Regions from separate parts of the Aquisalimonas sp. 2447 genome, predicted to be linked through region 1. Evidence: predicted binding sites of a transcription regulator. Region 1 holds the regulator's gene; the other holds the start of a gene.
The links. Region 1 encodes sigma-54, which starts transcription at its own class of promoters, with help from an activator protein. Its sites were predicted from a motif close to TGGCANGNTNCNTGCTT; they were not measured.

Region 1 (3,264 bases):
GTGCATTCCGAAGCCGGTTGCAGAACGACGCGTCGCTGAACATTTCCGCCAGCCGCGCCAGGATCTGCAGGTGTTCGTCGGTGAAGTGCTCCGGCACCACAAGGGCGAACAGGAGATCCACCGGTTCACCATCGAAGGCGTCGAAGTCGATGGCATCGCCGGTGCGGATGAATGCCGCTGCCGCCGCTTCGTTGCCGTCCATGCGCGCATGGGGCAGGGCAACACCGTGCCCGAGACCGGTGCTGCCGAGTTTCTCGCGGTTGATGAGCTTGTCGAAAATGGTCTGAGCGGACAGCGCGGGGTCGGAGGCGGCAACGAGGTCACTGAGGACTTCAAGCCCGCGCTTCTTGCTGGTGACGTCGACGTCACAGGCGACACGGTCCGGAGTGATCAGGTCGGCAATCTTGATCATGCTGTTCCACGCAGGGTCATGGCTGCGGCGTCCGTTATCGCCGGTGGCCGGAAAGGCCACCGGCGCAGGGTGTCAGTCCTCGTCGCCTTCACCCGCCGCCTTGGCCTGAGCCCCTTCGTTGCGGCGGTGATCGGTGACCTTTTCCTTGTGCTTCTTCACCTGGCGGTCGAGCTTCTCCACCAGACCGTCAATGGCAGCGTACATGTCCTGGGCGCTGGCGTCAGCGTACAGCTTGGCGCCACTGAGCTTCATGGTGGCCTCGGCCTTCTGGACGAGCTTCTCCACGGTCAGGATGACGTGGACATCCACGACATTGTCGAAATGGCGTTCCAGTTTGTCCATCTTCGCTTGCACGTAATCCCGCAGGGCGTCGGTGAGATCGATGTGGTGCCCGGTGACGTCTATCTGCATAAGGCCTCCTTGATGGCGCCCGCTCGGGCCGGGATATCGTGCATCCCGGAGCTCAGGCGATGCGTTTCCTGTCGTTGGACGAGGCAATGGACATGGATTCACGATACTTGGCTACGGTCCGTCGCGCCACATCGATTCCCTCGTTTTTGAGAATCTCCGCAAGTTTGCTGTCGCTGAGCGGCTTGCGCGGATCCTCGTCGCCGATCAGGCGGCGAATGCGCGCACGGATGGCGGTCGCCGAGCACTCGTCACCGTCGACGGTGTGCACATGGCTGGAGAAGAAATACTTGAACTCGAAGGTGCCCCGCGGGGTGTACATGTACTTCTGGGTGGTGATGCGCGAGATGGTGGATTCGTGCATTTCCACCTCTTCGGCCACCTCCCGCAGCACCAGAGGTTTCATGGACTCTTCGCCGTGCTCCAGGAACTCCTGCTGGTGGTTGACGATGCAGGTGGCGACCTTGAGCAGGGTCTCGTTGCGGCTCTGTAGACTCTTGATGAACCAGCGGGCCTCCTGCAGGTGCTGGCGCATGGTGGAGTTGTCGCTGCCCTGGTCGCCGCGCTTCACCAGCCCGGCGTAGTAGCTGTTCACCCGGATCTTGGGGGCGGCTTCGGGGTTGAGCTCGACCCGCCAGGCACCACGCTCCTTGCGCACATAGACGTCGGGGATGACGTACTCAGCCGGTGCGCTACTGATCTGCGAGCCGGGGCGCGGGTCAAGCGAGCGAACCAGGGCCAGCACCTCGCCCAGCTCGCCCTCGCTGATCTTCAGTTTGCGGGTCAGCTGGCTGACCTGACGGCTGCCGAGCAGATCCAGGTGGCGGTCCACGAGCAGCCGTGCTTCGTTCAGCCAGGGCGTGTCGTCGGGAAACTGGTCCAGCTGGACCAGTAGCGCCTCGCGGGGGTCCAAAGAGGCCACGCCGACCGGGTCGAAGCGCTGGATCAGGTGGCGCACCGCCTCGACTTCATCGGCCTCCACCGGCTCGTCCGAAGACACCGAGGCGCAGATGTCCTCGATGCTGACGCCGAGATAACCGTCGTCGCGGACGCCGTCGATGATGGCCTCGGCAATGGCCATGTCGCGATCACTGAAATGGGAGAGCTGGGCCTGCCACAACAGGTGCTCGTGGAGGCCACCACCGTCACCGGCGGTACGGTTTTCCCAGGTTTCCCGCTGTTCATCGTCGCTGCCGGCGGCACTGTACGAGGTGCTGCCGTCGTAGATGTCGTTCCAGTCGGAGTCCAGCGGCAGGTCTTCGGGGATATCGCTCTGCTGGTTTTCCGTGCTCAGCTCCGGTTCGCCGCTGTCGGTGGTTATCTCCGCGCCGGTAGCCTCGCTTGCGGCAGCCTCTGTGGACTCCGCATGCTCCCGGTTCTCGGCAGCCTCCGTGCGCTCGCCGCCGTCTTCGGCGTTGTTCTGGCTGTCTTCGCCGTCCGCGTTGCCGCTGCTGTCGAGTTCGGCATCGTCGGACTCGTCGAGATCGTCGGCGGGTTCCAGCATCAGGTTGGAGTCCAGCGCCTGCTGGATTTCCGTGCGTAGCTCAAGCGTGGAGAGCTGCAGCAGCTTGATGGCCTGCTGCAGTTGGGGGGTCATGGTGAGCTGCTGTCCGAGCTTGAGTTGTAGCGACTGTTTCATCGACAACGCGGGTCTCCCGCCGCCGTCGTGGGCAGCTGCTCGGACCGGATTCGGTGAATGCTGGTGTTATCCATGTCTCCCATCGTAACCGACTCAGGCCCGCGTTAGAACATTGGCGCGATACTTGCGTGACGGCATGTTGTCTCAGCGGGACCCGGGTCGCGTCTACAGCCGGAACTCCTCCCCCAGGTACACTTCGCGCACCTTGCGGTTGGCAAGGACCTCTTCGGAACTGCCCCTGGCAATGACTTCTCCCTGCGCGAGGATATAGGCGCGCTGACAGATGCCCAGGGTTTCACGCACGTTGTGATCGGTAATCAGGACGCCGATGTCCCGCTCCGCCAGGTGGCGGATGATGGCCTGGATATCCAGCACCGAGATGGGGTCGACACCGGCGAAGGGTTCATCCAGCAGGATGAAGCGCGGGTTGGCTGCAAGGGCGCGGGCGATTTCCACCCGGCGGCGCTCACCCCCGGAGAGACTGATGCCGGTCTGGTCGTGCAGGTGGGCAACACTGAACTCCTCGAGCAGTTCCTGGGCGCGCTCGCGACGCTGCTTGCGGTCCAGTTCCGGGCGCGTCTCCAGGATCGCCAACAGGTTGTCCATCACCGTGAGCTTGCGGAAAATGGATGCTTCCTGGGGTAGATACCCCACGCCGCGTCTGGCGCGCACATGCATGGGCAGGTCGGTGATGTCGTTGTCGTCGAGCAGGATGCGGCCACCGTCGGCCTGGACCAACCCCACCACCATGTAGAAGCAGGTGGTCTTGCCGGCGCCGTTGGGTCCGAGCAACCCGACGACCTCG
Region 2 (3,264 bases), 310 kb from region 1:
CTTCCTCGGTGTCCACACCACTTTCCGCTCCCCTTTCCAATACGCCATGGCGGCACGGGCGCAGGCAACGTTCAATAGAGTGAAGTAGTAGGGCACGGTTTTCCAGGCCGGGGCGTCGCTGACGTCAGTGGCGCGGTAGCCCTGCAGGGCCATGGTGTAGAAGGCGATCTGGGCGATGCCGGCCATGGCGTAGAGGGCGCCATCGTTGATGAGGATGAGGTTGGTGACGGCGACCACGATGAGCGGGATGAACGCCAGGTAGCGCAGCAGCTTGTGGGAGATAAGCTGGAACGCGAACAAGCCGTAGCGGGCCGGGTTCATGAGGTGCGCCATGTCCTTGAGCGCCCACAGGGCGCGCAGCGTGACGCGCACGCGCATGGCGAACTCGCTGTCGTTGTCCTGGAGTGACGGTTCCTTTAACAGTGCCTCGGGCTCGTAGATGACGCGGCTCCCCTGCTCCACCACCTTCAGGGGCTGGACGAAGTCCGGGAGTTGTTCGGGGCGCAGGGGCTGGTAGAGGCTGCGGCGCATGGCGTCGATGCCGCCGTCCACGCCGACGATGGAGCCCATACGCGTCTCCTGCTCGCGGAGCCAGTTCTCGTATTTCATGTAGGCGCTGCAGCCGTCGCCCACCAGGGAGCCGTCTTCGTGGGTGTAGACCATCTTGCCGGTGACGTAGCCCACGTCCGGGTCGCTGAAGTTGCGGACGAGCTTGGCCAGGGCGTCCTTGGCCCAGAGGGAGTTGGCGTCGGCGAAGGCGAGGACATCGCCTGTGGCCATATCCGCCAGGGTGTTGATGCCTGCGGTCTTGCCCTGGCGGGGGGACTGGCGGTGCAGGCGGATGGGCACCGGGCTGTCCTGGGCGATGCGTTGGACGATTTCGTCAGTGCCATCAATGGATTCATCGGAGACGACGAGGATCTCGAGCCGGTCCCGCGGGTAGTCCTGCGCGAGCTTGTTGCGCAGGGTGGCCTCGATGACATCCGCCTCGTTGTGGGCTGGGATGAGGATGCTCACGGTGGGGTGGTGGTCCTCGGCCCAGGCGATGGGTCGGCCCCACTGGCCCAGCAACCGGACCAGGGCCGGGTAGCCAAGATAGATGTAGATGAGGACCAGCAGGGCCAGCCAGAAGACGAACTCGAACACGCTTCTTTTCCTTGAACTTACGCGGCCGCGCCGCAGCATGCTCGCAGGGGGCGCCCACCGCGCGCGCGTAAAAACATCAGGATACTACGGCTGAATCATGGATGCGGGCAAACGCCATTGCCCGCCGGTTCCGGCCCAGCAATACCTGAGCCGGAACATCACCAGTCAAGGCGCTGCGCACCGTGCCTGGCGGCGTGCCAGCAAAAAAAACGGCAGCCAAGGGCTGCCGTTCAGGAGTATTACCGTCTTACTCAGCTTCTCGTGATCGCGCCTCGGTTAAGCACGCTTACGCAGACGGGTCGCAAGACCCAAGCCGAGGAGGCCGACGCCAAGAAGACCAAGCGCACCCGGCGCGGGAACATCCGCGCTGACAGAGTCCAAGGATACATCGAGCGCAGAGGTCTTTGTGCCGTCGATTTCCAGGCGTGCCCCTGTGATGCCCTCAAGCAGATCCAGGTCGGAGAACAGATTGAACGACTGCCTGACAGGATCCCCGCCACCCACGTCTGCAACCTCGTCGATCATCCCGCCGTCGGACGCCACCTCAGTAGAGGTTCCACCATCGTTAAAGAGGGTGAACGTGAAAGGCGTGGCGTCTTCACTCTGGTTAATCGCGAACACCAGACGTAACGGGGTGGAGAAGTCCATCTCGTCGAAGGTCCATGTCGTCCAGCTTCTCGCGAACGTCTGAGCATCTTGGCTGTGACTCAACGAACCGTTCATAGAACCGTTCATAACCCGAATCGTCGCGTCGCCGCCGCTGTTTTCCAGGTTTTTTATTTCCAAGCCACGTTGCGCGTTCGTCAGGTCCGTGTCAGAGATCGCGATCTCATCAGACTGAACAGTCTCACCTAAACTTGCAGTCGCCTCCTGCCTATCTTCTTCGGGGTCACTAAACCCATCGAAGAGCAGAGTCGCCTGAGCTGGCGCAGTCAACGCCAGGCCACTGACAATTGACATTCCAAGTATCCAAGTCTTTTTCATATCGTACTTCCTCCACCCTTCGGGGCGATTGACCACCACCATGACTGGCGGTGGAGTGTTTCAAATCACGTATTTTTCTTCCATATACTGGGAAGCAAGCTTCGGGCCAGATCTATTAAAACCTTTTTTATCATGCCTTTACGAATACAGCGTGAACGAGCGGCAATGCATGCGTAAAGATGTCTGACAGTGGCGTGGGCGCTGATGGTGTGGGCGCTAGCAATTTTGCGGATCAGCACGCCCCAACCAACCGAACCAGAAGTAACAAGAAACGCCCATTGCTCAGGAGACTATGCCCGCAATGCAAGCCGTGCACCGCCGGTCACCGGTAGCCAGCGTCAGTGCTGTAAAGTGAATCGACAAACTTGGAAGCGTCCGGTGAGCACCGCCTTCCTGTTGTATCGGTGATTGCCGATGATCGCGTCTCCATGGGTGAAGTGGGCGCCGGATAGGTGTCCACCTGGAGGCGAAGTGGACACCAACGAAGAACACACTCGGGCCGCTGGCGGCGACAGGCGCCGGCGTTTCACGCTCGGCTACAAGAGGCGAGTGGTGGAGGAGACGCTGGCCGACGGCGGCTCAGTGTCGGTGGTCGCCCGCCGCCACGACGTCCACGCCAACCAGCTCTTCAAGTGGCGCAAGCTCTACCGGGAGGGTCTGCTGAAGGAGACGACGGGCACGAGCGCGGCGGCACTTGTGCCCATCCACGTGGCCGAGGCGCCTGCCGCTGCGGCGGCCGAGCGGCAGCGGTCCCCGAGGCCGGGTGATGGGGAGTTGGAGATCACCTTGAGCGGCGGCCATCGGGTGGTCGTGCGGGGCGACGCCGACGGTGCGGCGCTGCGCGTGGCCCTGGAGGTGCTGAGCCGATGATGGCGCCACCGACCGGCACGCGCATCTACCTGGTCGCCGGTTTCACGGACATGCGCAAGGGCTTCGACGGGCTCGCGGCGATGGTCGCGCACCGGTTGAGCAAGGATCCGTTCTCGGGGCAGATCTTTGTCTTCCGCGGCCGGCGCGGGGACCGCATCAAGGTGCTGTGGTGGGACGGCCAGGGGCTGTGCCTGTATGCCAAGCGCCTGGAGCGAGGCCGGTTTGTGTGGCCACGCCATGAACACGGTGCGGTTCACCTCACCT

Region 2: the regulator sigma-54 is predicted to act here: its motif matches at 2,223-2,239, upstream of KU884_RS16125 (PEP-CTERM sorting domain-containing protein).

Annotation. Positions count from the first base shown of each region.
Region 1 covers NZ_CP050695.1:3,091,310-3,094,573, reverse strand. Annotated here, with positions in the region: gene ptsN (PTS IIA-like nitrogen regulatory protein PtsN) at 1-412, opposite strand, end outside; gene hpf (ribosome hibernation-promoting factor, HPF/YfiA family) at 485-823, opposite strand; gene KU884_RS14635 (RNA polymerase factor sigma-54) at 876-2,459, opposite strand; gene lptB (LPS export ABC transporter ATP-binding protein) at 2,625-3,264, opposite strand, start outside.
Region 2 covers NZ_CP050695.1:3,404,165-3,407,428, forward strand. Annotated here, with positions in the region: gene KU884_RS16115 (glycosyltransferase family 2 protein) at 1-1,146, opposite strand, end outside; gene KU884_RS16120 (hypothetical protein) at 1,244-1,411, shown strand; gene KU884_RS16125 (PEP-CTERM sorting domain-containing protein) at 1,423-2,130, opposite strand; gene KU884_RS19305 (transposase) at 2,602-3,000, shown strand; partial or broken gene tnpB (IS66 family insertion sequence element accessory protein TnpB) at 3,081-3,206, shown strand.